DNA from 4 places in the Faecalibacterium sp. Marseille-Q4896 genome. Region 1 is predicted to be linked to each of the others. Evidence: predicted binding sites of a transcription regulator. Region 1 holds the regulator's gene; each other region holds the start of a gene.
The links. Region 1 encodes HrcA, which represses chaperone genes, less so after heat shock. Its sites were predicted from a motif close to TGTTAGCACTCNNNNNNNNNGAGTGCTAACA; they were not measured.
Positions count from the first base shown of each region.

Region 2: J3348_RS03500 (Hsp20/alpha crystallin family protein) is a predicted target of HrcA. The motif match lies at 2,384-2,414, and genes of this name have one in related genera.
Region 3: J3348_RS13500 (Hsp20/alpha crystallin family protein) is a predicted target of HrcA. The motif match lies at 3,852-3,882, and genes of this name have one in related genera.
Region 4: htpG (molecular chaperone HtpG) is a predicted target of HrcA. The motif match lies at 1,276-1,306, and genes of this name have one in related genera.

Region 1 is NZ_JAFREG010000004.1:149,219-154,476, reverse strand. It holds gene dnaJ (molecular chaperone DnaJ) at 1-108, opposite strand, end outside; gene dnaK (molecular chaperone DnaK) at 267-2,096, opposite strand; gene J3348_RS08870 (nucleotide exchange factor GrpE) at 2,198-2,827, opposite strand; gene hrcA (heat-inducible transcriptional repressor HrcA) at 2,824-3,897, opposite strand; gene J3348_RS08860 (stage V sporulation T C-terminal domain-containing protein) at 4,085-4,627, opposite strand; gene J3348_RS08855 (aminoacetone oxidase family FAD-binding enzyme) at 4,855-5,258, shown strand, end outside.
Region 2 is NZ_JAFREG010000001.1:692,899-698,156, forward strand. It holds gene J3348_RS03490 (sodium ion-translocating decarboxylase subunit beta) at 164-1,294, shown strand; gene J3348_RS03495 (oxaloacetate decarboxylase) at 1,308-1,436, shown strand; gene J3348_RS03500 (Hsp20/alpha crystallin family protein) at 1,779-2,249, opposite strand; gene J3348_RS03505 (threonine/serine exporter family protein) at 2,675-3,445, shown strand; gene J3348_RS03510 (threonine/serine exporter family protein) at 3,442-3,900, shown strand; gene J3348_RS03515 (SLC13 family permease) at 4,024-5,157, shown strand; gene J3348_RS03520 (hypothetical protein) at 5,245-5,258, opposite strand, start outside.
Region 3 is NZ_JAFREG010000012.1:63,383-68,640, reverse strand. It holds gene J3348_RS13540 (DNA topoisomerase) at 1-45, shown strand, start outside; gene J3348_RS13535 (LPD16 domain-containing protein) at 45-932, shown strand; gene J3348_RS13530 (YodL domain-containing protein) at 941-1,456, shown strand; gene J3348_RS13525 (transposon-transfer assisting family protein) at 1,446-1,649, shown strand; partial or broken gene J3348_RS13520 (DUF6054 family protein) at 1,823-2,170, shown strand; gene J3348_RS13515 (DUF2500 domain-containing protein) at 2,172-2,531, shown strand; gene J3348_RS13510 (hypothetical protein) at 2,736-3,119, shown strand; gene J3348_RS13505 (DUF1003 domain-containing protein) at 3,184-3,705, shown strand; gene J3348_RS13500 (Hsp20/alpha crystallin family protein) at 4,016-4,480, shown strand; gene J3348_RS13495 (NAD(P)H-hydrate epimerase) at 4,597-4,881, opposite strand; gene J3348_RS13490 (hypothetical protein) at 4,918-5,258, opposite strand, start outside.
Region 4 is NZ_JAFREG010000007.1:15,407-20,664, forward strand. It holds gene J3348_RS10850 (hypothetical protein) at 1-275, opposite strand, end outside; gene J3348_RS10855 (alpha/beta hydrolase) at 390-1,169, opposite strand; gene htpG (molecular chaperone HtpG) at 1,372-3,300, shown strand; gene J3348_RS10865 (5-bromo-4-chloroindolyl phosphate hydrolysis family protein) at 3,459-4,562, shown strand; gene J3348_RS10870 (galactokinase family protein) at 4,898-5,258, shown strand, end outside.

The sequences.
Region 1 (5,258 bases):
CGGGTGGTATTTCATTGCAAGCTTGCGGTATGCCTTTTTGATCTCGGCATCGGTCGCAGTCTTGGATACCCCCAGCACTTCGTAGTAATCACGCTTTTCCTGTGCCATATCCACTCACCTCTCCGGGAACGTTTGATCCGGGAAACGCCCCGGTTGGTTCCTCGCTCTATAACCAGCAAGAGCCGCTCCGGCAAAACCGGAGCGGCTTTTGCTATTCCACGCGTGCGTCCGCCGGTTTGGCCGGGCACACACTGCTGTGTTTTTTATCAGACTTCCTTGAAGTCGGCATCCACAACGCCGTCATCACCCGGCTTCTGCTGGTTGTTTGCACCTGCGTCGGGGCCGGGCTGTGCACCGGCGGCCTGCTGTGCGGCAGCGGCTGCCTGATACATCTTCTCGAACACCTGGCTCAGGGCTTCCTGCTTTGCCTTGATGTCGTCCACGTTGCCGGACTGAACAGCGGTCTTCAGGTCGGCCAGCTTGCTCTCAGCCTCGGTCTTGACGTCGGCGGGCAGCTTGTCGCCGTTCTCCTTCAGCATCTTCTCGGTCTGGAACACCATCTGGTCGGCACCGTTGCGGATATCGACCTCTTCACGCTTCTTCTTATCGTCGGCAGCAAACTGCTCAGCTTCCTTCACAGCCTTGTCGATGTCCTCCTTGGACATGTTGGTGGAAGCGGTAATGGTGATGTTCTGCTCCTTGCCGGTGCCCAGATCCTTTGCGCTGACCTTCACGATGCCGTTTGCATCGATATCGAAGGTAACTTCGATCTGAGGCACACCACGGGGAGCCGGAGCGATGCCGTCCAGATGGAAGACACCCAGGCTCTTGTTGTCGCGTGCGAACTCACGCTCGCCCTGCAGAACGTTGACCTCAACAGAGGGCTGGTTGTCTGCAGCGGTGGAGAACACCTGACTCTTGTGGGTGGGGATGGTGGTATTGCGGTCGATGATCTTGGTGCACACGCCGCCCAGAGTTTCAATGCCCAGGCTCAGCGGGGTGACATCCAGCAGCAGCAGACCCTTCACATCGCCCTGCAGCACGCCGCCCTGAATGGCAGCGCCCACAGCCACGCACTCATCGGGGTTGATGCCCTTGAAGGGCTCGCAGTTCAGTTCCTTCTTGACTGCATCGTAGACAGCGGGGATACGGGTGGAACCACCGACCATCAGGACCTTCTTCAGGTCAGAGGGACGCAGGCCTGCATCCTGCAGAGCCTTGCGGACGGGGCCCATGGTGCGATCGACCAGATCAGCGGTCAGCTCGTTGAACTTTGCGCGGGTCAGGGTCATATCCAAGTGCTTGGGGCCGGTAGCATCGGCAGTGATGAAGGGCAGGTTGATCTGGCTGCTCATTGCGCTGGACAGCTCGATCTTTGCCTTCTCGGCAGCTTCCTTCAAACGCTGCGCAGCCATCTTGTCCTTGCGCAGGTCGATGCCGTTCTCGGTCTGGAAGGCATCTGCCATCCAGTTGATGATGCGCTCATCGAAGTCATCGCCGCCCAGATGGGTATCACCGTTGGTGGCCAGAACCTCGGTAACGCCGTCGCCCATCTCGATGATGGACACATCGAAGGTGCCGCCGCCCAGATCGTAGACCATGATCTTCTGGTCTTCTTCCTTATCGATGCCGTATGCCAGAGAAGCGGCAGTAGGCTCGTTGATGATACGCTTGACGTTCAGGCCTGCAATGGTACCTGCGTCCTTGGTAGCCTGACGCTGGCTGTCGTTGAAGTATGCAGGAACGGTAATAACAGCCTCGGTAACAGGCTCGCCCAGATAAGCCTCGGCATCAGCCTTCAGCTTCTGCAGGATCATAGCGCTGACCTGCTGGGGAGTGTACTCCTTGCCGTTCAGGGTCACCTTGTGGTCGGTGCCCATGAAGCGCTTGATGGAAGCGACGGTGTTCTCGGGGTTGGTGATGGCCTGACGCTTTGCGACCTGACCCACCAGACGGTCGCCGGTCTTGGTGAAGCCGACCACAGACGGGGTGGTGCGTGCACCCTCAGAGTTTGCGATAACAACGGGCTCGCCGCCCTCCATGACAGCCACGCAGCTGTTGGTAGTACCAAGGTCGATACCAATGATCTTACTCATAATGAAAACTCCTCTCGAAAGAACAAATCTTATTGTTTATGTGATGCTCAAATGTTTGTAAGCGGATGTTATATTCAAAACCCTTTCGGGTTTCTGCTTTGTTATTCGGCCACTACAACGGTCGCATGGCGGACGATCTTATCGCCCAGCTTGTAGCCCTTCTGGTAGACCGTGATGACGGTGCCGCTCTCCTGTCCGTCCGGGGCGGGGATCTGCTGCACCGCGTTCATGAAGTTGGGGTCAAAGGGCTTGCCCAGCGCCTCGATCTCCTCCACATGGAGGGCATCCAGCGCCTTGGCGGCCTTGTCCAGCGTCATGGTCACGCCCTTTTTGTAGTTCTCGTCGGTGGTGGGGGCGTTGGCCGCCATCTCCAGCGTATCCAGAATGGGAATGATCTGGTTCACCGCAAAGGAAATGCCATCGTTGAACTTCTGGTCGGCTTCGCGGGTGGAGCGCTTGCGGTAGTTCTCGTACTCCGCTGCCATGCGCAGCAGCTGGTCTTTGGCCTGTGCAGCGTTGGCTTCGGCAGCATCCAGCTTTGCCTTTACGGCTTCCAGCTCACGGGCCTTCTTGTTGAACCAGCCGCCATCCTTCTTCTTGTCATCCTTCGGGTCGGCAGCTTCGGCAGCAGGTTCCTGTTCGGGTGCTGCCTGCTGGGCCTTTTCCTCGGGAGCCGTTTCGGGCTGCTCAGCTTCCTGAGCCGGAGCCGTCTTTTTTGCTTCTTCGCTCATTCCAGATCCTCCTTATAGATCACAGTCCGCCGGGGTGCGGCAGCCTGCGGGGTGTCTTTTCGTTTGCCGCTCATGCCCTCGCCCAGCTGATCTGCAAAGTAATGCAGCAGCGGCATCAGTTTCTGGAAGGGCATCCGGGTGGGGCCGATCAATGCAATGGAGCCCCACAGGCCTCCGCCCACCAGATACCGGTCGCTCACGATGCACAGGCCCGGGATCTGCGGTTCCAGATCCTCGCCCAGCAGCACGCTCTCACTGCGTTCTGCCGGAGGTGCGATCAGGCCAGCGGCCTGCTCCTCGTCGTTCAGCAGTGTGAGGATGTCGCCCACCTTGCCGTCCAGCTGAGGCCAGTCCAGCAGATACTGCTCGCCGCCCAGAAATACGTGGGGCTTGACGGAATCCTGCAGGATGGCAGCCGCTGCACTGATAACGGGCACCAGCTCCGGGTCGATCTGGCTGCACAGCTCTGCCAGCAGCCGGGTGGAAAGATCCACCGGCGCTACAAAGGTAAGGTTGCGGTTGAGCAGTGCGGCAAGTGCTGCCGCATTCTCGCGGGAAAGGCCGGTGCGTACCCGTGCCACACGGGTACGAACGTAACCGGCCGTGGTAACGGCCAGCACAGCCGCTGCGCTGCGGCCCACCTGAACCACTTCATAGTGGGCGATGCACAGATCCTCGGCACATGGGGTGCTGATGGCGGCGGTGCAGCCGCTGATGGCGGCCAGCGCCTTGGCGGCACCTGCGGCCAGCTTTTCCGGCTCGTGGTCAAGGCTTGCGAACACCGCATCCACCCGGGCGCGGCTCACACGATCCAGCGGCTGATCGTCGGTCAGCAGATTATCAAGGTAGTAACGGTAGCCCTTGGCACTGGGCACACGGCCCGCGCTGGTGTGGGGCTGCTCCAGCAGACCCAGCTTTGTCAGCGCCGCCATCTCATTGCGAAGCGTTGCGCTGGAAACTGCCATGTCAAAGTAGTTTGCCAGCACGCTGCTGCCAACGGGCTCGCCTTCGAGACCATACAGCGCCACGATCGCCTGCAAGACTCGCTGCTTGCGTGCATCCATCGTCATAGCGCCTGCCTCCTTTTTGCGTTCGCTTTGTTTGTTTAGCACTCCTTGTTCCTGAGTGCTAAGACCATTATAGCCAATTTTCCGGTGCTGTCAAGCCCCTTGGAAAAATGTTTTAAAAGATTCATAATTCTGTCATAAACGAAGAAAGCGCCCTCCTTATTATAAGGAAAGCGCTCCGGCATGTTCTTTACTCTTCCATCTGCCTTGCCAGAAATGCCGCTGCCACATTCACGGCCTTGAGCTGGGCAGCATCCGGCGTGGCCGTGCGGTCTTCGGTCAGCAGGGCCACCACGCCGGTCACATCGCCCGCCGCAATGATGGGTGCGGCGCACAACACCACCCGGGGCGAGCCTTCGCAGGGCAGGATGCACTTTTCGGCAATGCCCTCGCTCTGGTACAACCTGCGGCCATCCATCAGCTTTTCCAGCGGCTGGCTGATGCTGCGGTCGGCCAGCTCCCGCCGGCCGGAGCCGCTCACCGTAAGGATACGGTCGCGGTCGGCCACCAGTGTGGTCAGCGCAAAGCTTTTGCTGAGCACCTCGGTATACTGGGCCGCTACTGCGTTCATCTCGCCAATGGGCGAATACTTTTTAAAGATCACCTCGCCGTCGCCCGTGGTGAAGATCTCCAGCGGGTCGCCGCGGCGGATGCGCTGGGTGCGGCGGATCTCCTTGGGGATCACCACCCGGCCCAGCTCGTCGATGCGGCGCACGATTCCTGTTGCTTTCATGTTTTTGCTCCTCCGTTTCCTTAAAAATGCCTGCAGCACTAGTATCTGTCAGGCCGGGCCATTTATACCTGCCGCCCCCGCGCAAAAAGACCTGCACGGAAAGCTGCCTCTTCGTTGCGTTTCCGGCAGGGTTCTGCTACAATGATACAAAAAGCCGTTTTCATAAGCACAGCACCCCGCTTATGAAGACAGCTCCTAAAATTCTACTGAGAAAGGCAGGTGTCCGGATGCCGAACATCCTCATTCTGGGCGGCGGTGCCGCCGGTCTTGCAGCCGCGCTGGCGGCGGCACAAAGTGCCCCCGCTGCACAGGTCATTGTGCTGGAGCGCAACCCGAAGCCGGGCAAAAAGCTGCTTGCCACCGGCAATGGCCGTTGCAATCTGGATAACACCGGCATTGCACCGGAGCTGTATTTCACTGCCGACCCGGCAGCACTTCGTCCGCTGCTGGATGCCGTAAATACCGCCGACCCGCTGCGCTGGTTCCATGCGCTGGGGCTTTATACCCGCACCGACGAGGCGGGCCGGGTGTATCCGTACTCCAATCAGGCGGCGGACGTGCTGGCCCTGCTGGAGCATCACCTTGCGCAGCACCATGTGCAGCTGCGCACCGGCTGCACCGTGCGCACCCT
Region 2 (5,258 bases), on a different contig from region 1:
TGTTCCGGCTTATTCTTCGGGAGACTGCTGCATGGCAGCGTCATCACGGCAGAAATGCCCGATGTCATGTGTTCGCTTGAGACTTTTGTCACAGACAAGGTGCTGTGGCAGGAGTCTCTTTTTCTTGTCACCGTACCGGAGCACAATAGGAGGCAAGAAAACTATGAACTTTCTGAACACATTCGCAAGTCTGTTTTCCAATTTTGGAAACCTGACTTGGCAGATGGTGGTGATGTGGGGCATTGGTGCATTGCTCATCTACCTTGCCATCGCCAAAAAAATGGAGCCGAGCCTGCTTTTACCCATGGGCTTTGGTGCCATTCTGGTCAATCTGCCGCTGTCCGGTGCCATCACGCAGGGCGATACCGTAGGCCCCATTTCTGCCCTGTTTGAAGCAGGCATGTCCAACGAGCTGTTTCCCCTGCTGCTTTTCATCGGCATTGGTGCTATGATCGACTTTGGCCCCCTGCTGGAAAAACCGTGGCTCATGCTCTTTGGTGCCGCAGCGCAGTTTGGTATTTTCTTCACCCTGTTTCTGGCAGGCTTCTTCTTTGATTTGAAGGATGCTGCTTCCATCGCTGTCATTGGTGCAGCGGACGGTCCCACCGCCATTTTTGTAGCTAACGCCCTCAACTCCCAGTACCTTGGTGCCATCATGGTGGCAGCGTACAGTTACATGGCTCTGGTGCCCATCGTGCAGCCGCCGGTCATTAAACTGCTGACCACCCAGAAGGACCGCCGCATCCGGATGCCCTATGAAAAGGGCAATGTCAGCCAGCTGACGAAGATTCTGTTCCCCATTGTGGTAACCATCATTGCCGGTATGGTAGCTCCTGCCAGCGTAGCTCTAGTTGGTTTTCTGATGTTCGGCAACCTGCTGCGGGAGTGCGGCGTACTGAACGCCCTCAGCGAAACCGCGCAGAATGTGCTGGCAAACCTCATCACCATCGTGCTGGGCCTGACCGTGGCCGGACAGATGACCGCTGACAAGTTTGTCCGGCCCGATACCCTGCTCATCCTTGCACTGGGTCTGGTAGCCTTCGTTTTTGATACCGCAGGCGGCGTGCTGTTTGCAAAGCTGCTGAACCTGTTCCTGCCCGAAGGCAAAAAACTGAACCCGATGATCGGTGCAGCCGGCATCTCCGCCTTCCCCATGAGCGGCCGTGTGGTCAACAAGATGGGATTGGAAGAAGATAACCAGAATTTCCTGCTGATGTACTCCATCAGCGTCAACGTTTCGGGGCAGATCGCATCCGTCATTGCAGGCGGCCTGATTCTGACCCTGATGGCTTAACGGAGGTACACTTATGCTTCATCTTTCTTCGTGGATGACCACCCTGCCCATGATGCTCATCGGCATGGTCGGCATTCTTCTCGTCATTGGTGTCATTGTCCTGGCTGTGATGCTGCTCAACCGGCTGACAAGTCGGAAATAATTCATCCCATCAAGCAAAAGCGAATTTACGGCGAAATATCGCTATAAATATGATGCACAGGCCTTCTAAAACTGTGATTTTGTGACAATTTGGTGTCACTTCAATAAAGAACCCGCTTTCACTTCAATTTGATGTTGAAAGCGGGTTCTTTTCGCTTTTATGCGTGTTTGACGGCGGTTTCAAAAAGATTGACTGCTGCGTCCTCTTGCGTGTCGGTGTTGTGGGTACCACGCTTTTTCACTTCCGAAAAGATGTCAGAATACAAAAACCCCCGAAGAGCTTTTTACGGTTCTCCGGGGGTTGGTTCTATGCGCCGGTGTTCCTCACACCGATGCACAAACATTATTCGATTTCAATGAGATTGGGATTCGCAGGCAGAGCCTTCTGCTGCTGCGGTGCGGGCAGCACGATGTGCAGGATGCCATCCTCGAACTTTGCGTGGATGTCCTCCTTCTTCACGGCATCACCCACATAGAAGCTGCGGGCACAGGTACCGGAGAAGGTCTCACGGCGCAGATAACGGCCATCGTTGTCCTTCTCGTCATTGGAGTGGTTGCGGACGGCCTGAATAGTCAGGTAGCCGTCACTCAGCTCCATCTGAACGTCTTCCTTCTTGCAGCCGGGCAGGTCAACAGCCACATCATAGTTGCCATCGGCGGTCTGCTTCACATCGGTTTTCATCATGTTTGCGCCGCGCTTGCCGAAGGTTTCACGCTCTTCACGATTCATTGCACGCTCCAGCGCACCGTCGTTCCAGAACGGATCAAAGAAATCATCGAACAGATTTTCATGGAAAACAGCAGGCATAAACATAAAACAACCCTCCAATCCCGGCGTTCGGGTCGGGCATAAAATCAAGATCGTGCATCAGGAGCGGAGTCTTCCCGGGAGCCTTGCGGTTCCCTCATGCCCCTTTCTCCTGAGCACGCCACTGTTATAGCACCGTTTATTAGCAGTGTCAATAGTAGAGTGCTAAAATTCATAAAAGAATAATACTTTTATAATATTTCATGCAATTCTCGGCAAAATCGTTTGCACTGGATTCAATTTTTTCTTCTCCAATCGTAGTCTTTCGCTGTGACAGAACGGATGCAAGCCGTTTCTTCAGAACCAGGCGATCCATTGCCCGCGTAAACAATGCGGTTATCAAAAAGTCTCTCTGTCCTTGCAGCGTCTTGCGTTCTGCCGGTCCACCCGCTATAATAATGTAGAAACCGAGATGAAAAGAGCGTGATATTGTGGAAGAGACCGAGGTCAGTCATTTTCTCCACATTCTGGTCCGAATGGGCGAAGCTTTACAAAACAGCGGCGCAGAAGTATTCCGCGTTGAGGACACTTTGAACCGGATCGCAATCGCCTATGGGGCAGAAGATGTGAATGTATTCGTGATCACATCCAGCATCGTGGTCACGCTTACCATGCCCTCGCTGCCGCCGCAGACCGAGACCCGCCGCCTGCGTCACGCTGCCAGCAATGACCTGCTGACATTGGAAAAGCTCAATGCGCTCAGCCGCCGTATCTGCACAGCGCCTCCTTCCATAGAAGAGTTTCAGCGCCAGCTGAATGCCATTCTGGCACAGCATCCGGACCCAAGACTGCATCTTGCCGGCAGTGTGTTGGCTGCTTCCAGTTTTGCCATCTTCTTTGGTGGAAATCTCTGGGACGGCCTGCTGGCCGGCGGCATTGCCGTTCTGATTTGCTGGATGGAGCGCTATCTCTCGCCTTTTTGTATGAATGGCGTAGAATTTCAGTTTATAGCATCATTTCTCAGCGGTGTCTCCACTCTGCTGCTCTGCCGCTTTGGGATGCAGTTTCATGCCGATAAAGTTCTGATTGGTATCATCATGCTGCTGATTCCCGGCATCATGCTGACAAATTCCATCCGGGACATCTTACTTGGGGACATTATTTCCGGCTCTCTTCGGCTGGTGGAAGCCATTCTGATGGCCGCCACCCTTGCACTCGGCATAATGGCCGCCATCTGGTTGATGGGAGGAATTTCCGCATGATACAGGTTTTTTCGCAGTTGCTCAGTGCTGCCCTTGGTTCGGTCGGTTTCGGACTGATCTTCAATCTGAACCGGCGCTACTTACCCGCCGCCGGTGTAGGCGGGCTACTGGCATGGCTGGCTTATCTTCTTGCCGCCAACACCCTGCACAGCGTCTTTCTTGCCAATCTGTTGGCCGGTTTCTGTGCCGCTCTGTATGCCGAAATTCTTGCCCGATGCTGCAATGCACCCTCTACGCCTTTCTTCATCACCGCTGCCATTCCCCTCATTCCCGGAAGCACCCTCTACTACTGCATGAACGCAGTTGTCTCCAATGATTTGTCTGCTGCAGAGCATTTCGGAAAGCAGACCTTTCTGGCCGCTCTTGGAATTGCCGGCGGTATGGCAATCGCATGGTGTCTGGCCGATTTGAGCCGGAAGCTGCACACACTTGCAATCCGTTCTTCGGGAAAGTAGCGATCTTCCACATTGAAGAATGCCGCTGATGATCGGGTCGTTTGAGCTGCTGCTCTGAAATACGGAAAAAGGCCGTCCGGCACCGCAGCAGGGCTGCCTTTACAATTACAAGGATGTGTCTCTATGAAACTACTCAAACAATTCATTCAGCAGGAAACGGTCCTCACCGCAGCCGCTGTGCTGGCCGTTGTCTCCGCCTTCTTTGTTCTGCCGGATGCGCAGTATCTCGGCTACATCGACCTGCGCACGCTGGCGATTTTGTTTTCCCTGATGACGGTCATGGCCGGGCTGCGGCGGCAGGGCTTTTTTGATGGACTGGGCCGGGCATTGCTGTCCCGTACCCACAGCACCTTTCAGCTGACGCTGGTACTGGTCGGGCTGTGCTTTTTCGGAAGCATGTTCATCACCAACGATGTTTCCCTGCTGACCTTCGTCCCCTTTACGTTCGTGGTCCTGAGCCGTCTGGGAGCGGATGTCCGCCGCTCCCTTCTGATCCCGGTGGTCTGTATGCAGACCATTGCGGCAAACCTTGGCAGTATGCTGACCCCCATCGGCAACCCGCAGAACCTCTATCTTTACGGAAAAAGCGGCATGAGCATCGGGGGATTTGTTCTTCTTATGCTGCCCTACACCCTGATCTCTCTGCTCCTGCTGCTGGCTTGGGCAGCGCTGGTCTGCCGGAAAGCCTCTGATGCCCTTTCCGTGGATGAGCTTGTTTCTTCTTCTGCATCTCAGGGAGATCAGAAGATCATCCTGCTGTATCTGGTTCTGTTTGCCGTTTGCCTGCTGTCCGTGATCCGGGTGTTGCCCTATGGCATTGCCTTTGCCGCTGTACTCGTCTGCGCCCTTTTTGCAGACCCGCACACCTTACGGGCAGTGGACTATTCCCTGCTTTTGACCTTTGTGGCTTTTTTCATCTTCATTGGCAATCTGGGGCGCATTCCCGCTTTTTCCGGCTGGCTGCAGGAGTTTTTGACCGGCCGGGAAGTTCTTGTGGCGGTTCTTGCTTCGCAGGTCACCAGTAATGTTCCCGCCGCCCTGCTGCTGTCCGGGTTCACGGCAGAGACACAAGCCCTCATCATCGGCACCAATCTCGGAGGTCTTGGCACTTTGATCGCATCTATGGCCAGTCTTATTTCCTACCGACAGATCGCACGGGAGCTGCCACAGGGGAAGACGCGGTATTTTGGGCTGTTCACCCTGTCCAACCTGATCTTCCTTGCGATCCTGCTGGGTGTGTGGTTTTTGCTCCGCTGAACGTGGCAGATGACTTATGGTTTTTCTATAAAGCTAAAAAAGGGAGTTCCGTCACGGACGAAGGTCCGGGCAGAACTCCCTTTGGTTTTATCGTATGGTCA
Region 3 (5,258 bases), on a different contig from region 1:
GATGGCCGCAGCAAGTTTTCGCTGGAATTTGAAGGTGGGTGCTGATGGAGCAACGAAAAGAAGCGGTCTACCTTATCAACGATGAACGCTATCTCCACCTCCGGGAAAACGGTGCAGGAGTCGGCTTTGCCACCTACAATAAGGTGACCGGCGAGCCGCTGGAAAGCGGGCAGATTTCCGAAAAGAACCTGCCGCCCGATGGCAGGAACGCCATTCCTGCTGCCCGGAACTGGTATCTGTTTGAACTTTCGGACGATGACCGCAAGGTCATCCAACAGGAAAGCGTAAAGATCCTCGAAAACATCCCGCAGGCGGGCATCGGCAGGCGGCGCATCTGGGAGCCGGAAACGCTGCCGAAGGATATTCGTCTCATCAACAGCCACTATGACGACCTCTACCGCATTCCCGATGGCGGAGTTGTACAGGTGGATTACCCGGATGGGCGCAGCTTTACGGCACGGCTGGAACATCTGGATGATTATCACTTTGACATGGGCGGTCTGGGCAATGTGTTCCACATCTGCCAGTTTGCCGAGGTCATGGAACGGAACCATGCCGACTTCTACCCGGAAATTCAGACACAAGACGAGCAGGCTGCATGGGAACTGGGCGGCAAGGGCTATCTTGCTATCCAGTCCTGTGAGGATGGCTGGGACTACACCATTTACCACAGCGATTATTCTGTGATGGACGGCGGGCAGCTGGATGCACCGGAACTGACCATTCAGGAAGCCCGTGAGCAGATTCTGGAAGCACACCACATGGAAAAGGGCCGGCGGCTACTGCAGGACTACGATGCAGTCATGGATAAAGTTGCGGAAGCCGAGGAACTGAGTGCAGACCATCGCCCTTCCACACTGGAAAAGCTGGCAGAACTGGCAAGTGATACGTCTGCGCCAAAATCCTCTGCACGTTCTGCACCGGAACTGTGAGGTGGACGATGCAGCAAAAATGGAACCAGAATTTTGACGGTGAACCCATGACAGACATCCCGCAGAAGTTTCTGAACGCAGGGTGCGATGTTTATATGGTGATGCAGTTGCGGCATGACGAAAAAATCCTCGATGAAAGATTTGCTTCCATGCGGGAACTGCATCGTCGTGGCAAAACGCCCGACCCGGAGCATTACGAGGTCACCTACTATGCTGATTTGCCCGTCATGTGGCAGGATGTGCCGGACAACGAGGTTCTGGAAGAACTGTTTCAGATGTTCAACCTCTCCCGTCCGCAGGATTTTGAGGGGCACAGCCTGTCGGTCAGCGATGTGATCGCACTCAAACGCAATGGCGAGGTGTCTGTGCATTATGTGGACAGCATCGGCTTCAAAGATTTACAGGGGTTTCTGGACAAGCAGCCGGAACGCCCTTCGGTGCTGATGAATCTCAAAGAAAAGTGCGATGCCCCGGAGTGCAATCCTACCGTCTGCCGGAAAGCGAGGGATGAACATGAACTTTGACCACGAGGAATTGACCCTGATGATGCTCTACAATACCGGCACCCGACTGGGGCTTATCCACGAGTTGCGGCTGATGCAGTGCTACCTGATGCCCGACGAAACCGCCCTGCGGGAACTGTCGGAGGGTGTTATCGAAAAGCTGAAACTGCTGACCGATGCAGAGTTTGCCGAACTGGAATTTCCACTGGACTGATCTTTGCCGCCTGCGGGCGGCATACATAAAGTATTTTGTTCTTCCAAAAGATATGCTATAATCAAATTAGACAAAATTCCTCTCTTCAAGCGATTTCTCCGCAATTTTCCTGTGGCTCTGCTCGTATCAAAAATAAGGGACTGAATTTTAATTGTCAGAACGGAGGAACCATTATGGCAATCTTTGAAAAGACCATCCTAAACAAAAACTTTGACAAGCTGCTTCGGAAGCTGGAAAATGAAATCCCGGACAGCAGTTGGTCGGAAGATTTAGAGGCAGGCAGTGATTTCAAAGAGGGCGATGCCCGGTGCAGTGTCCGTGTATTTGAACGGTACAGCATGATGGGCGGCAACCGCCTGAGTCTGACACTGACCATGTTCCAGAATGCGGACAGTCCGATCCGGCTGTCTGCCATCACCGCATGAGGCAGTCAAGCGGTGTTCTTCAAGGTGAACACCCTCGGAGAAGAATCTTTTCTGGACGATGTAAAGGACCTGCTGGAAGAAATTTGGGAGGAATAAGATGTTTTACGCTGGAATTGATATGCTGTTCAGCATTCTGTTTCCCATCCTGTTCCTTGTGGTTATGGGCATGATCCTATACACCATCATCGGAAATATCAGCACATGGAATAAAAACAACCATTCGCCGCGGCTGACTGTTCCGGCAACGGTTGTGGCAAAGCGAACGGAAGTTTCTCGCCACCATACAGACAATACGATGGCGCATACGTTCACGACCTATTATGTGACCTTTCAGGTAGAGAGCGGCGACCGCATGGAGCTTACCGTAAGTGGTTCGGACTACGGAATGCTTGTGGAGGGCGACATTGGAAAGCTGAGTTTTCAGGGCACCCGCTATCTTGGGTTTGAGCGGAGCTAATTGCAGCACAATATAAGATGCCTAAAAAGCTATCGAAATTTCAGAATATGTTGTTTCGACTTATGCCAAATTCAATGTTCAAACAAATTGGTTTCAAAAAAGCAGATGTAATCAACTTGTGCAACACGATGTCTGAATTGGATTTCAGCGATTCGTTATGTACTGAACTCGACAACTCGGAATTTGGCGAAGGAGTGTGAATGGATGAAAAAGAAAATAATTCTATCAATAGCGTTTCTGATTAGTTTATTACCAATGTTATTTAACCAATATGGCGGATTAAAAGGTGTACAGGAAATTACCGGCTTGATAAATCTACTCAATCCTATTGGAATAGTGTCTGTCATTTTGTTTGTTTTAGGAGTATGGTTTCCCGTCAAGAAACGAGTTGTTAGTAAAAGTTTAGGCGCATTAGGCGTGATTGGGATTGTGGTCTCCGAAATATATAAATTCCTCACCTGGCATACATTGACTGTCACCGGTGAAGTCAGTTTACAGAATAGCATTCGATTAGCATTCCCCGAGTTTTATATAGGATTGACCATTTCTTTGGTAATGGTGATTGCTTATTTTGTGATTGACAAGTAAACTTGGCATAAGGACAACTTCCCGTTTACCACCCAAGAACATCCATGAGAGAGGAGTGACCGTTATGAAGGAAAACAGAAAACTATTAAAAGAAGTGCTCAAGGACATCCGGCACGACATGACCGATGAGGAAGTGCTGAATCTGCTGGCAGACAGTAAGATCTCCGTCAGTCCTGAAAGCGAAAAAGAAAAGTATACGCTGGGGCAGCGTGCAGCGGATTCCATTGCAAAATTTGCCGGAAGCTGGGCGTTTATCTTTTCCTTTACCGGTGTTCTGATCCTTTGGATGGTGGTCAACACGGTGCTGGCTGCCAAGGCATTTGACCCGTATCCGTTTATTCTGCTGAATTTGGTACTGTCCTGTGTGGCGGCGATTCAGGCACCGCTGATCATGATGAGCCAGAACCGTCAGGAGGAAAAAGACCGCCGCAGAGCGGAAAATGACTATAAAGTCAACTTGAAGACCGAGATCATGATCGAGGACCTGTACGATAAAGTAAACGCCATTCTTGCCAAGCAGTCCGCACTGGAAAAGCGGCTGCAAAACGATGGCAAAAATCATACAAAGCAGCAGGAAAACAACTGAATCCTAGCTTTTTTGCGCCAAAATGGGATAAGCCGGAAAGAAAACGGTGTGCGATTTCATCTCCCGGTGTTGATTTTTGTCTCATTGTGGTAATGGGGGAAAGACAGATACAAGATATTGTTGCAAAAGTATTATTTTTTCGTGAATATTAGCGCTCTTATATTGACAGTGCTAAAAAACAATGCTATAACAGTGGCGTGCTCAGGAGGAAGGGCAAAAGGAGAGCCGCAAGGCTCCCCGGAAAGCTCTTCCGAGTGGACGCTTCAGATTTTTTGCCCCGACCCGAACGCCGGGATTGGAGGAATGATTTATGCTTATGCCGACTGTTTTCCATGAAAACCTGTTCGATGATTTCTTCGATCCGTTCTGGAATGACGCTGCACTGGAACGTATGATGAACCGTGAGGCTCGTGATACCTTTGGTAAGCGCGGTGCAAACATGATGAAGACCGATGTCAAACAGACGGACAACGGTTACGAAGTAGCTGTTGACCTGCCGGGCTGCAAGAAGGAAGACGTTCAGATGGATCTGAACGACGGCTACCTGACCATTCAGGCAGTGCGCAGCCACAGTAATGACGAAAAGGATAAGAAGGGCCGCTATCTGCGGCACGAATCCTTCTCCGGCACCTGCGCACGCAGTTTCTACGTGGGCGATGTGAAGAAGGAAGACATCCACGCAAAGTTCGAGGATGGCGTCCTGCACGTCGAGCTGCCTGCTCCTCAGCAGACGAAGGCTTTGCCTGAGAACCCGAATCTGATTGCAATCGAGTAAAACGCCGGTCGTGTGCGCCAAGGCACAACGCACATAAGATGCCCCCGGAGAGCCGCAACAAGCCCTCCGGGGGCATTTTTTGTTTCCTGGTATTTTTCCGCAGCGGCAAGCCTTCGTCAAAACTCCGGGTGCCATTCATCCCGGATGCCAATGTCAGCACAGATGATTTTTCCGCACAGCGGCGCAGAAGCTTCTGCCATATGCAAAGGCTTATAACTGTCGAAGGTTACGGTCAAATCTGCATGGGCAGCACCCTCGGCAACCTCCCCGGTATCCGTGTTGATGCCGCTGGGCAGGTCTACAGCCAGCACAAAGGTGTCGCTCTTATGCAGACGGCGTATCAGCCCGCAGGCAGCAAGACCGGAAGGCCGAAGTGCGCCATAAACTACCATAGATTCCATAAGCGAGTGACCTGAAAAGGCCGCTCGCTTTTTTGTTTACCACAGAGCTGAAAGGAGGCCAAAATGCCAAACAAAACGCAAGAATACCTTAACCTCGCCCAGCAAACGGCAAAGGAACTGACCCGATATTGGGAAAACTGGTCGGACTACCTGACCACTGCATCCCGGCTGTACAAGTACAGTTTTGCAGACCAGCTGATGATCTACGCCCAGCGCCCGGATGCCACCGCCTGCGCCGACTTTGACATCTGGAACAACCGGATGAACCGCTATGTCAGACGTGGCTCTAAGGGTATCGCTCTGCTGGACGAATCCAGCGGATTCCCGCGCCTGCACTACGTTTTCGATGTGTCGGACACCGGTGTGCGCCGTAATTC
Region 4 (5,258 bases), on a different contig from region 1:
AAGAAATTTTCTTCCTCTACACCGTAGTACAGCCACTGGCCGTCGGCACGCAGCCAGTCGTCCAGATGATCCACTTCTTCGCCGTCCGGCAGGCCAAGGCCTTCTTCGGCATAAAGGTTTTCCGGTTCCACCTGCAGCATTTCGATCACCTGAATGGAGCTTTGCAGGTATTCGTCCTGCGAGACCGTCTTGTCCGAAAGCTCCCATCCGGTGAGAAAAGCCTGCATCATCAGGTCGCGCACAGAGATGCGCGGCAGGGTCGGGTCCATAACCATAGGTATTTCCTTCTTCCTTTAGTTTGTCCCTGCTGACCAGTATACGTCAAAGGCTTATGCAAGTCAACAGTTTAATTGTGAATTTTTTGTAGGTTCGTTCAAATATATCCAGACTTAACAGACGGAAAAGGCAAAAGTGTCTTCCAGCCATTCCACTGCCAGTTCCACCCAGTGATGCCGGTGGCGGCTGGGCTGGTCCACCTCTGCCGTGCTGATGCTGGTACCGTGCACCCCCTTTTCAAACAGATGTGCCTCGCATGGCACACCCGCCCGGTGCAGAGCGTTCACCAGCATCAGGGTGTTCTCCACCGGAACGGTGGCATCCTCCATGGTGGTCCATACGAACACCGGCGGCGTCTGCGGCGTGATCTTATCCTCCAGCCCGAACACCTGCTGTGCCGCCGGGTCGGCGCTGCCCGCCAGCTGCACAAAGCTGCCGCGGTGGGCATACTGCCCTGCCGTGACCACCGGATAGCCCAGAATGACCGCATTGGGCCGGGGCTGGGCCGCTTCGCCGGGAATGTCCAGCACAGCACCGGAAAGGGCCAGGTGGCCGCCCGCTGAAAAGCCGCACACGGCAATTTTTTCCGGCAGGATATGCCACTGGGCCGCGTGCTGTCGCACAAGACCGATAGCCTCGGCCAGCTGGCGCAGCGGCATGTAGTCCTTTGCCTTTTCGCAGATGGCGTAGTCCAGCACAGCGGTGTGGTACCCCGCCGCCGCAAACTGCAGCGCCACCGGGTCGCCCTCGCGGGCACTCACATGGGTATAGCCGCCGCCGGGCACCACCAGCACCAATGGCCGGTCAAGCACATTCGGCATCCGCTCACAGCAATCACGCAGATAAACGGTCAGTGTCCCACCGCCGGCCAGTTCCAGCTGTTTCAGCTGCATGATATTTCCTCCTTTTACAGCATCCTTTGCGGTTCATTATAGCACAAAACGAACCATTTTTTAAACTTTTTATGAAAGCCCTTGATTTTTGCTTTTCGTCGGTGTATATTAGCACTCGAAAGTTACGAGTGCTAAGTATTCAAAAGCAATATCCTATTCCGAGTGCTTGGTGCCGAATACAGATAAAAAGAGGTTTTGCATTATGGCTAAGAAAGAATTTCAGGCTGAAAGCAAAAAGCTGATGGATATGATGATCAACTCCATCTACACCAATAAGGAAATTTTCCTGCGCGAGCTGATCTCCAACGCATCGGATGCCATCGATAAGCTCTATTATAAGAGCCTGACCGATCCTTCTGTGGGCATGAACAAGGGCGATTTCCGCATCCTCATCACCCGCGATAAGGAGAACCGCATCCTGACCATTGAGGATAACGGCATCGGCATGACCAAAGAGGAACTTGAGCAGAATCTGGGCACCATTGCTCACTCCGGTTCTCTGGATTTCAAGAAGGACAACAAGGACGAGAACATCGATATCATCGGTCAGTTTGGTGTCGGCTTCTACTCTTCCTTCATGGTAGCCGATAAAGTCACCGTCATTTCCAAGGCTTATGGCTCGGATGAAGCATGGCAGTGGGAGTCCTCCGGTGTGGACGGCTACGAAATGACCCCCGCCCAGAAGGACACCGCAGGCACCCAGATCATCCTGCACATCAAGCCGGATACTGAGACGGACCACTACGACAACTTCCTCGATGAGTACGGCATCGTGGCCATCGTGAAGAAGTACAGCGACTATGTGCGCTATCCCATCCAGATGGAGCGCCAGCACGAGCGCCAGAAGCCGGAACCCGATCCCAAGCCGGAGGATTATAAGCCCGAATGGGAGACTTACACCGAGCTGGAAACTCTGAACAGCATGGTGCCCATCTGGAAAAAGCAGAAGAGCGAAGTGACCGACGAGGAGTACGCGAATTTCTATAAGGAAAAGTTTGGTGATTATACCGACCCCGCCCGCGTCATCGTCAGCCGCACCGAGGGCACTGCAAATTATAATGCCCTGCTGTTCGTGCCCAGCCACCGTCCCTACGACTTCTACACCAAGGATTATGAAAAGGGTCTGGCCCTGTACGCATCCGGCGTGCTCATCATGGAGAAGTGCGCCGACCTGCTGCCCGATTACTTCAGCTTCGTCAAGGGCATTGTGGACAGTCAGGATCTGAGCCTGAACATCAGCCGCGAGATGCTGCAGAAGGACAACCAGCTCAAGCTGATCCACAACGCTCTGGAAAAAAAGATCAAGAACGAGCTGCACGCCATGCTGGCCAATGACCGCGAGAAGTACGAGGAATTCTGGAAAGAGTTCGGCCGTCAGATCAAGTTCGGTGCTTACTCCGACTACGGCATGCACGCCGAGCTGCTGCGCGACCTGCTGCTGTTCTGGTCTGCCAAGGAGCAGAAGATGGTCACTCTGCAGGAGTATGTAGACAAGATGCCCGCTGAGCAGAAGTATATCTACTTCGCTGCCGGTGATTCTACCGACCGTCTGGCAAAGCTGCCCGCCGCTGAACTGGTCATGGATAAGGGCTATGACGTCCTGCTGCTGACCGAGGATGTGGATGAGTTCTGCCTGCAGATCCTGCGCACCTATCCCCGCAAGGATGCCGAAGGCAAGGACGGCACCGTGGAGTTCAAGAATGTCAACAGCGGTGATCTGGGCCTTGAGACCGAGGAAGAGAAGAAGGCCGCCGAGGACGCTACCGCTGAGAACAAGAACCTGTTCGATGCCATGAAGGACGCACTGGACGGCAAGGTGAAAGAGGTCAAGGTCTCTACCCGCCTGAAGGATCACCCTGTGTGCCTGAGTGCTGACGGCCCGCTGTCCATTGAGATGGAAAAAGTGCTGTCCAAGCAGCCCGGCAGCGAAGGCGTAAAGAGCGATAAGGTTCTGGAACTGAATGTCAACCACCCCGTGTTTGCCGTGCTCAAGGCCGCACAGGAGGCCGGTGACACCGACAAGCTCAAGAAGTACAGTGCTCTGCTGTACGCACAGGCTCAGCTGATCGAAGGCCTGCCGGTGGATGATCCCGCCGCCTACGCCGAGGCCGTCTGCAGTCTGATGAAGTAACTTTTTCCGGTAGGCAGCAGACTTACTCCCCTGCCGCTTCCACGCACATCAATATTTCCCCCTTAACAAAAAGGCCGTGCTCCGCTATAATAGAGTGGAACGCGGTCTTTTTCTGTTCTTTTGCCGGACAGTCAGGATAAATTGAGAGGTTTTTGCTCATGCAGCCCAAAAAACATTATTTTGCCCACATTCCCACCATTGCCATCTTTATTGTGTTTGCCATGTCGGCACCGCTGGGCGTGCTGCTGTTCATCTTAAAAAGCATCGATAAAAACGCCGAAAAAGAGGAAACGGCTGCTGCGCAGGCGCAGGCAGACTATCGTTCCGACCTCGGCCCCGCCCTTGCGCAGACGGCACCCCGGCAGGAAACCGAGCCAACTTACGGCCACGATGTTCCCACCAAAGAGCAGAAGGACGCTAAGGAGCGTCACAAACTCCTTACCACCCTGTGCACCATCGGCGGTGCTGTCTTTCTGTTCGCGGGCTTCAGCACTCTGTTCATGGATGGCGCTGACAGCATGATGGAGGCGTTTACCGCCATTGCCCAGATGCTGGGCGGCGGTGCTGCTCTGCTAACCGGCCTGCGCATGGATCGTACCCGCAAGCTGGAACGCCTGTTGGACAAGATCGCAGGCGACCGCGACAATATTCCGCTGGACGAGCTGTTTGCTGCCGCGGGCATCGATGCCGCAAAGGGCCGCACCGTGGTGGAAAGTGCTATTTCCCACGGTTACTTCGGTGCAGATGCTTACATTGATAACCGCACCAATACTCTGGTAGTGCGCGGCGCGGCTCCCCAGCCGCCCCGGAAACCGAAGCCTGCGCCCGCCCCAGAACCTGCACCAGCGGACCAATATACCGCAATTCTGCAGCAGCTGCGGCAGGTCAACGATGCCATCCCGGACCCCGTGATGACCACCAAGATCAGCCGTCTGGAAGCGGTCAGTGCCCGCATCTTTGAGCTGGCAAAGCAAGACCCCGGCAAAAAGGCTCAGCTGCAGAAATTCATGGACTACTATCTGCCCACCGCCCTCAAGCTGCTGAACACCTACGCCAGCCTTCCTGCGCAGGATGTGCAGGGGGAAAACATCGCCGATGTCAAAAAGAACATCGAGCGCAGCATGGACCTGCTGGTGACCGCCTTTGAAAATCAGCTGGACAAGCTGTTCCAGTCCGACGCACTGGACGTTTCGGCAGATGTGGCCGCACTGGAAGGGATGCTGAACATGGACGGCCTGACCGGAAACGAGTTTACAAAATAATATTTTGGGAAACAGGGAAAAGGCCCATGAGCTTTTTCCCTGTTTTTTCAAAGCGCAAATCTCCATGTTGTGCAGGCCTCGTCCGTCCCACGCAAAGCCGTGGATTTGCAGGCATTTTTGCCAATGGTTTTTCCGTTTTATATCTAATTTTATTTCAACCGTCAAATTCCACTCTGTGCGCCAATTTCAGTCTTTTTGCAACTTTTCATCCAGATGCAACAATAACACATGGTTTTTTCTGTCCGGATTTTATATGATAAGGACAGAAGTGTGCAGAGCATCCTGTATGCGGCCCTGCACTGCAGTTCCAACCCGCTCAAAAGGAGGATTATCCTATGATGAAATCTGTTTCCGCATGGAAGCAGGAGCTTTCCAGCGGCGCTCACGCTGCCCGGCTGGCAGCACTTTACTGCTGTGCGCCCGACGAAACTCCTGCACAGGCTGCCCGCTACGAAGCTGTTCTGAATGGTCTGGATGCCACCTTTGGCCCCCATGCTGAAGCTGGTCTTTACAGTGCCCCCGGCCGCACCGAGATCGGCGGCAACCACACCGACCACCAGCATGGCCGCGTGCTGGCCGGCAGCGTGAATATTGATATGATCGCTGCCGCCGCGCCCAACACCCTGAACCAGCTGCGCGTGCAGAGCGAAGGCTACGACCTGTGTGTGATCGGCCTTGATGACCTTGCTGCCCGCA